2 regions of the Halomonas sp. WWR20 genome follow, and region 2 is predicted to be linked to the other one. Evidence: predicted binding sites of a transcription regulator. Region 2 holds the regulator's gene; the other holds the start of a gene.
The links. Region 2 encodes LexA, which represses DNA repair genes until DNA is damaged. Its sites were predicted from a motif close to TACTGTNTANNTANACAGTA; they were not measured.
Positions count from the first base shown of each region.

Region 1: ACW4DH_RS16475 (PA0069 family radical SAM protein) is a predicted target of LexA. The motif match lies at 2,083-2,102, and genes of this name have one in related genera.

Region 1 covers NZ_JBTRHR010000010.1:61,306-65,725, reverse strand. The annotation lists gene ACW4DH_RS16485 (OmpA/MotB family protein) at 1-380, shown strand, start outside; gene ACW4DH_RS16480 (NupC/NupG family nucleoside CNT transporter) at 586-1,833, shown strand; gene ACW4DH_RS16475 (PA0069 family radical SAM protein) at 2,119-3,198, shown strand; gene cobO (cob(I)yrinic acid a,c-diamide adenosyltransferase) at 3,271-3,873, shown strand; gene sthA (Si-specific NAD(P)(+) transhydrogenase) at 3,895-4,420, opposite strand, start outside.
Region 2 covers NZ_JBTRHR010000001.1:204,190-208,609, reverse strand. The annotation lists gene purU (formyltetrahydrofolate deformylase) at 1-168, shown strand, start outside; gene ACW4DH_RS00890 (energy-coupling factor ABC transporter permease) at 278-949, shown strand; gene dinB (DNA polymerase IV) at 974-2,020, opposite strand; gene lexA (transcriptional repressor LexA) at 2,031-2,675, opposite strand; gene ACW4DH_RS00875 (TetR/AcrR family transcriptional regulator) at 2,885-3,541, shown strand; gene ACW4DH_RS00870 (L,D-transpeptidase family protein) at 3,545-4,063, shown strand; gene nagZ (beta-N-acetylhexosaminidase) at 4,125-4,420, shown strand, end outside.

The DNA of each region.
Region 1 (4,420 bases), on a different contig from region 2:
GCAGTGAGCAAGGGCTTAACCTGCGGATACAGGATCATCTGCTCTTCGACAGCGGCCAGGCGACGCTGACCGACTCCGGCCGCAAGGTGCTACGGGGCGTGATTCCGCTTCTGGAGCGCTTTCCGGGTCTGATATCGGTGGAAGGCCACTCCGACAGCGTTCCCATCCACACGCCGCGCTTTCCCTCCAACTGGGAATTGTCCGGTGCACGCGCGAGTGCCGTGTTGCGCTATGTACACGATCAGGGGATCCCGGTGAAGCGCCTGCGCGCGATCGGCTATGCCGACACGCGCCCCCTGGCGGATGACGGGACGCCCGAAGGCCGAGCCGCCAACCGGCGCGTCGAGATGGTGCTGCAGGAAAATGCCCCGTCCCGCTAGGCCCTTATGATAACAGGCGTATCCGACCAGATCCCCGGTTCCGCTTGAGCCGACGATTGTCCTGCCAATCCGCCGAGAAACTGGCATCTGCCCCCGTGCCCTGCGTTATCATGCCCGCCCAGCGGCACGGAACCTTATCGATTCGCTGTCGCGAGATCCGATGGCGTTGACTGCCATGTTCATCCCACAATCCTTAGGCTCCCCTATGCAGCAAACACTCATGGGACTGGTCGGCATCGCCGTCGTGCTTCTCCTCGCCCTCGCCCTGTCGGAAAACCGCCGCGCCATCCGACTGCGTACCGTCCTCGGCGCCCTGCTCATCCAGGCGGGATTGGCACTGTTCGTGCTGTATATCCCGTTCGGCCAAGCCAGCCTGCAGACCTTGAGTAATGGGGTGCAGTCTGTCATCGACAGCGCCAATGCCGGCATGAACTTCATGTTCGGGGGGCTGGTCAGCGATACCATGTTCGAGGTGTTCGGGGGCGGCGGTTTCGTCTTTGCCCTGCGCGTCCTTCCGATCATCGTGTTCTTTTCGTCGCTGATCGCCGTGCTTTACTATCTCGGCATCATGCGCTGGGTGATCAATCTGATCGGGGGAGGCTTGCAGAAGTTGCTCGGCACCAGCCGCACCGAATCGTTGTCGGCCGCCGCCAACATTTTCGTCGGTCAGACCGAAGCTCCCCTGGTGGTGCGCCCGTTCATTGCCAACATGACCCGCTCCGAGCTGTTCGCGATCATGGTCGGTGGTCTGGCCTCCGTCGCCGGCAGCGTGCTGGGCGGCTATGCGGCCATGGGCATTCCGCTGCAGTATCTGCTCGCGGCCTCGTTCATGGCCGCGCCGGGAGGGTTGCTGATGGCAAAGATCATCGTGCCGGAAACGCAACCTCACGCCCAACGTGTCCAGGAAGCCGTCGAAACGCCCATTGAGGAACGCCCCACCAACGTCATCGAGGCTGCCGCCAGCGGTGCCGCCTCAGGCGTCCAGTTGGCGATCAACGTCGGCGGTATGCTGCTGGCCTTCATCGCGCTAATCGCGTTGTTCAATAACCTGCTTGGCTGGGCCGGCGGTCTGTTCGGCTTTGAGGACCTGACGCTGGAATTGATTCTCGGCTATGTGTTCTCCCCGCTGGCCTTCCTCATCGGCGTCCCTTGGCATGAGGCTATCCAGGCCGGCAGCTTCCTCGGCGAAAAACTGGTGCTCAACGAGTTCGTTGCCTTTGCCGACCTCGCCGCGGCTCCGGAAGCCTTGAGCCCCCACGCGCATGCCATCGTGGTGTTCGCATTGTGCGGCTTCGCCAATCTGTCATCCATCGCCATTCTGATGGGCGGTCTGGGGCTGATGGCCCCCAATCGGCGCAGCGAAATCGCCCGTCTGGGCCTTAAGGCCGTGGCAGCGGGCACGCTCTCCAACCTGATGAGTGCTGCTCTGGCCGGACTGTTCCTGTCGCTGTAACTCCCCGCCATGTCAGTCGCCGCGGCTCGCTCGCCAGCCGTGGCGTCTGATGTTTGCCATCTCGTCACGTGGAACTTCGTTGTGTCGAGCCCCCGGTACTCGAGCTATGGGAACGCCCTGAGCCGTCGTTGCATCGACCCGATCATTGTCCCCATGAGATCGACGCGGTATTCGACATCGTAGGGCCGTTCCGAGCATGCAAATGTCGCGGCTCTTGGCTGCGTTGCGCTGGCAGCGAGGCCATGCCTATACTGTTTATATAAACAGTATCCAAAAGGCTGTCTCATGAGCATCTGCCATCCCTCTATGGCCCGCAAAGGCCGTGGCGCCACCTTCGATCCGCATAATCGCTTCGCACCTACGATCAGCGTGAGCGTCGACGACGGCTGGTGGCAGGAAGACGCTCCGACACGCCTGGCAACCCAGATCATCACGGAAGCCGCGAAAAGCGCCCTGTCGTGGAATACTTCGCCGGATCTGGGCTTCGACCGTTCGCTGAATCCCTATCGCGGCTGCGAGCACGGCTGCATCTACTGCTATGCCAGGCCCAGCCACGCCTACTGGGACATGTCGCCGGGGCTCGATTTCGAGACACGGCTGATTGCCCGTACCGGCTTGGTCGAGCGACTGCGCGAAGAGTTCTGCAAGCCCGGTTATGTCTGCCGACCGATCAATCTCTCCGGCAATACCGACTGCTATCAGCCGTTGGAAGCCGAGCGTAGAACCACTCGCGCCGTGCTCGAATGCTTGCTGGAGTGCCGCCATCCGGTAACGCTGGTCACCAAGAGTGCGCTGATCCTGCGCGATCGCGACCTGCTCGTGGAAATGGCCAAGCACCGCCTGGTGCGGGTCTTCATCAGCCTGACCAGCCTGGATACCGAGTTGAAGCGTACCCTTGAGCCACGCACCGCCTCTCCCGCGTCACGTCTTCGGACCATGCGCGAACTCAGCACCGCTGGCATTCCCGTCGGGGCACTGATAGCGCCCGTGATTCCCGGTTTGAACGACCACGAGCTGGAGCGGCTGCTGGAGGCCGCGCACGATCATGGCGCGCTAACGGCGGGCTGGGTTCTACTGCGCCTACCTCACGAAGTCGCACCGCTATTCGAAGACTGGCTGAATACGCATTATCCGCAACGCGCCGCCAAGGTTATGAGCCTGATACGTCAGTGTCGGGACGGCCAAGACAATGATGGCCGCTTCGGCCAGCGCATGCGTGGTCAGGGCGTGTTCGCCGAGCTACTCGCCCAGCGTTTTGCCAAGGCCAGCCGTCGTCTGGGGATGGGGCAGCGCGCCGAGATGGGGTTGAACTGCGGCGCCTTTCGCCCACCGCACCGCCAGGCCGATCTGTTCAGTGGGATGTGACTCATGGCACGCGCTGGCATAGGCTTGTGCCTGGCCCTTTGCCATACTTCGCCACTTCCTCAGGAGCCCTCGATGAACGACGACCGTGACCGCCGCCACAAGCAGTCGATGCAGAAACTAAAATCCCACGTCGACGAGAAAGTCGCCGCCGCCCAGGAGCAGCGCGGTCAGTTGCTGGTCTTCACCGGCAACGGCAAGGGCAAGACCACTGCGGCCTGGGGTACCGTGACCCGCGCCTTGGGCTATGGCTACAAGGTGGGCGTGGTGCAGTTCATCAAGGGGCTCTGGGAGTGCGGCGAGCGCGAACGGCTGATCGACGATGCCAATCTCGACGTGCATATCATGGCCACTGGCTTTACCTGGGACACCCAGGATCGCGCGGCCGACACCGCCGCCTGCCAAGCCGTATGGCAACAGGCCGAACGCCTACTGGCCGATGAAGACGTCTATCTGGTGGTACTCGACGAGATCACCTACATGCTCAAGTTCGGCTACCTGAATATCGACACCGTCGCGCTCGCCCTGCGCAATCGCCCCGCCGAGCAGACGGTGATCGTCACCGGGCGCAACGCCCACCGCGAGCTCATTGCCATGGCCGATACCGTCACCGAGATGCAGGAGGTCAAGCATGCCTTCAACGTCGGCGTTCAGGCGCGAAGAGGCATCGATTACTGATCGGCCAGGCCTCCTTACCCATTAGAAAAGCCTATTGAGGCCATTCTGCGCCGCCACCCGGTAGGCTTCTGCCATGGTGGGATAATTGAACGTCGTATTGATGAAATACTTCAGGCTGTTGGCCTCGCCCTGCTGCAGCATTACCGCCTGGCCGATGTGCACGATTTCCGAGGCCTGGTCGCCGAAGCAATGGATACCCAGGATTTCCAGGCTGTCTCGGTGAAAGAGGATCTTCAGCATCCCCACGGTATCGCCAGTGATCTGGGCACGCGCAGTGTCCTTGAAGAAGGCTCGCGCGACTTCGTAGGGAACCCTGGCCTGCGTGAGCTCTGCCTCGTTCTTGCCGACCGAACTGATCTCGGGAATGGTGTAGATCCCGGTGGGGATGTTGTTTACGAAGCGGAACTCCTCATCAAGCAACTCATTGCTGGCATTCCGCCCCTGATCGTAGGCGGCGCTCGCCAGGCTCGGCCATCCGATCACATCCCCTACCGCGTAGACATGGGGAGTCGCGGTACGATAGTGTTCGTCAACTTGAAGTTGTCCT
Region 2 (4,420 bases):
GGGCCGATCATCGAACAGGACATCCATCGGGTTTCGCACTGCCATACGGCGGAGGATCTGGTGCGCTTCGGCCGCGATGTCGAAAAGACGGTACTGGCACGGGGCCTGCATTGGCATTTGCAGGACCGGGTCCTGATCCACGGCAACAAAACGGTGGTTTTTGCTTGAGTGCCATGATGCTCAGGTGGTTACGTAACGTGAGTGCGCCAGCAGGTAGCTGGATATAGGTGGCTTTGCGGCGTGCGTTAACCACAGTGGTATGGCAGCGAGGTAATGCATGTCTTTTTCGGCTACCGTGCTGGCGCCATGGAGCTTGGCGCTGGCGGCTCTGCTGGCCGTCGCGTCTCTGATGCTGGCGGGTTGGCAGGCACCGTGGCGCACCTTGGTACAACAGCGGGGACTGCAGCATCGGCTGTTGGGCGCCACGGTTTGCGCCTTGCTGCTCTGGCAGTTACGTGCCCAGGCGGTGGATTGGCTGACCCTGCACTTAATGCTTTCCACACTGCTGACCTTGGTCTTCGGCGCGCCTCTGGCATTACTCTCGCTTGCAGCCATCAACGTCGGCATGGTGCTGGTGGGGAAGGTCGAATGGTCGTTGCTGGGGGTCAACTATGTGGTCACCGCAGTGATACCGGTATTGATCGCACATGGTATATGGCGCGGTGTCGATCGCTTCCTGCCGAACAATTATTTCATCTACATTTTCCTTTGCGGTTTTTTCGGCGCCGCGCTCTCCTTACTGGGTACCGGGATTGGCGTCATAGTCTTTGCATGGCTTGGCAGCCATGATCCGACAGTGCATAGCCAAGTGCGAGAATATGCACTGTTCCTGCCCATGCTGCTGCCTTCCGAGGCGTTTATCAGCGGCATGTTGCTCAGCATCATGGCCGCCTATCATCCGGATTGGGTCCGTACTTTCGATGCCCATCGCTATCTCGATACCAAGTGATCCCTCGGCCTGATTTCGGCCAGTTCAGTCGAATAGACCCAACTGTCGCGTAGCGTCTTCCTGCACCAGCCTGACACCGACCCCGAGCAGTCGCACGGGACGTGCACCGCGCTGCCAGGCATTCTCCAGCAACGTCCAATATCTCTCGGGCTCGGGGAGAGCTCCGCTGCTTTCCAGCGTAGTGCTACTGAAGTTATCGAAACGGATCTTGACGAACAGCTTGTGAATGGCCGGATTGCCGTGACGTTGCAGGCGCGCGTTCAGTCGCTCGATGAGAGACGATAAGGCGTCTCGACAGGCATTCAGGTCGGGAAGGTCCTGGTGGAAGGTGGTTTCCGCGCTGACCGATTTGCGTTCACGCTCCACCTTGACGGGACGATCATCGACTCCTCGCGCCAGGTCGAAAAGCCGATAGCCGAACTTGCCAAAACGCTCCGTCAGTGCCGCCAGAGATCGGTGGCGCAGGTCCGTACAGGTGCGTATCCCCATGCCTTCGAGTTTCGCCGCCGTCGCAGGACCGACACCATGCAGTCGTTTGACTTCGAGCCGGCTGACGAAATCCTCCATGGCATCGGGTGTAATCACGAACAGCCCGTCGGGTTTTTCCCAATCGCTGGCGATCTTGGCAAGAAACTTGTTGGGGGCGACACCGACGGAAACGGTAATACCGGTGCGCGAGAGAACCTCCTGTTTCAGCCAACGGGCCATCCAGGTCCCGCTGCCATGCCAGCCGGTGACTTCGGAAACGTCGAGATAGGCTTCATCCAGCGAAAGCGGTTCGACCCAGGGCGTAAGCTGATGAAAAATACTCTGGATCTGAGCCGATACCTGGCGATATTTATCGAAGTCTGGTGGCAGGAGGGTCAACTCGGGGCATAGCCGCAGTGCCCTTGCCGTGGGCATCGCAGAATGAATGCCGAACGCACGGGCAGGGTAGTTGCAGGTCGCCACTACACCGCGTTGCGCGGGGCTGGCCCCGATAGCCAGAGGAACCCCGCTCAGGTGCGGAGCGTCACGCATTTCCACTGCCGCATAAAAGCAGTCGCAGTCGGCATGGAGAATCTTGCGCATCGTGCCAAGGTCAGTGCAGACCGCTACCGTCGCCGCCGCGGATCACACCGACCCCTAGACCTTCGATTTCCAGAGGCTGATGACGCAGATCGACTTCGATCGGGGCGAAATCGGAGTTCTCCGCCAGCAGCCAGACCTGGTGTCCCTCGCGCTTGAAGCGTTTTACCGTCACCTCGTCCTCGAGTCGTGCCACCACGATCTGGCCATTCTGCACACGCTGAGTGCGGTGCACGGCAAGCAGGTCGCCGTCGAAAATGCCGATATCCTTCATCGACAGTCCGCGCACCCGCAAGAGGTAGTCGGCACGCGGCGTGAAATAATCGGGCGGCAACGGGCAGTGACGGTCGATGTGAGCGGCAGCGAGAATCGGGCTCCCGGCGGCTACCTCACCGATAATGGGAAGTCCCTGATCATTGGTGGGGGCGGATGTGTCGAGCTCCGTGGCCGCTAGGCGAATACCCCGCGAAGTGCCGGGAATCATGCGAATCACGCCCTTGCGGTCGAGCGCCCGCAGATGTTCTTCCGCGGCGTTGGGAGAGCGGAATCCCAAGGCTCGCGCAATTTCAGCCCGCGTCGGAGGATAGCCGAATTCGTTTATCGTTTTGACGATGAAATCGTAGACGTTCTGCTGGCGAGGCGTGAGCGGGCGGGACATGCAACCTCCGCGGAGTTGTGTTGGGCTGGAAGTGTTCGGCTGTACAGTATGTGATTGTATCCAGTATTTCGGTGTCTGCAACTTCTTCCGTCAAAGCGGTCGTGCCGGCAGGCATGGAACGTTTAATCGTTGCCATTGTGAGTCAAAAGTTGTGCGCGTAGAATCATAGCGTTTAAAACAACTGTTTATGGCCGGAGCGAGGCATTCCCATGGCCCAAACTGATACCGTGACACGCATTCTGGATACCGCTGAAGTGCTGTTCGCCGAGCGCGGGTTTGCCGAAACTTCACTGCGCAATATCACTAGCAAGGCCAAGGTGAACCTGGCGGCGGTAAATTATCATTTCGGTTCCAAGAAGTCCCTGATCCAGGCGGTTTTCGCCCGCTATCTCGATCCCTTTACCCAACGTTTCCACGCCGCGCTGGATACTCTCGAGAGCCGCTACCCGGATGTGATTCCCTTGGAGGTCCTGCTGGAAACCATGGCACGTACCGTGCTTGAAGTGCCCGCCGAGCGTAACAGTCTGAAAACCTTCATGCGCCTGCTGGGGCTCGCCTATACTCAGGCACAAGGTCATCTGCGTCGTTACATCCAGGAGCACTACGGCAGTGTCTTCGCACGCTTTGCAGCGCTGGTACGTCGGGCGACGCCGGATCTGCCGGATGCCGAGCGCTTCTGGCGGCTTCATTTCATGCTGGGGTCGGTAATCTTCACGCTTTCCGGCCTGGATGCCTTACGCGATATCGCCGAGAAAGATTTCGGCGAGCATGTAAGCGTGCGGGAACTGATCCGCCGTCTGCGCCCGGTAGTGGTCGCGGGAATGACCGCACCCTTGCCGGATGCCGAAATCAAGCAGGTAAGCTAAGCGATGCGTACACCATGTCTGCAGCATTTGCCTCCCGAGCGGGGCGTGTGGCTGGAAATCGATGTCACGCATCAGCGGCTCAGCCTATGGCGGGGACGTGAAGTGTGCGCAGAGTATGCGGTGTCGACGGGTGCCGCAGGCGTGGGACAACGCGAAGGCAGCGGACAGACTCCGCTAGGCTGGCATTATGTCCGCGCGGCAATCGGGGCAGGCCAGCCCGTGGATAGTGTATTTCGCGGACGTCGCCCCACGGGAGAGATCTACACGACCGCTCTGGCGCAGGAGTATCCCCATCGGGACTGGATCCTGACGCGAATCCTGTGGCTGTGCGGTCTGGAGCGCGGTATGAATCGTGGGGGCGAGAATGACAGCCAGCGCCGCTACATTTACCTGCATGGCACTCCCCCCGACGAACCGATGGGGGTTGCTGCGTCCCATGGCTGTATCCGTCTGCGTAACGCGGCATTAATGGACGTCTTTGAACGGGCCGTGCCGGGAACCCCTGTCTGGTTGCATCTATAGTGCATTGTGATGGCTCGGCCGGGTCGATTAGAATCCCTTTTCATTTTCCAGGAACGTGACGATGACCCAACCTCTCGGCCCGGTGATGCTGGATCTGGAAGGCACCACCCTGACGCAGGACGAACGGCACTTGCTAGCGCGTCCCGAAGTCGGCGGCGTCATCCTGTTTGCACGCAACACGCAAAGCGCAGAACAGGTGCAGGAGTTGAGCCGTGCGGTACGCGAAATTCGCCCCGATATCCTGTTGGCAATCGACCAGGAAGGCGGTCGGGTGCAACGCCTGCGCGAGGGTGTGACCCGCCTGCCGCCAGCAGCTCGTTTCGGGGGACTGCACCGGGAATCGCCGGAAGAGGCGCT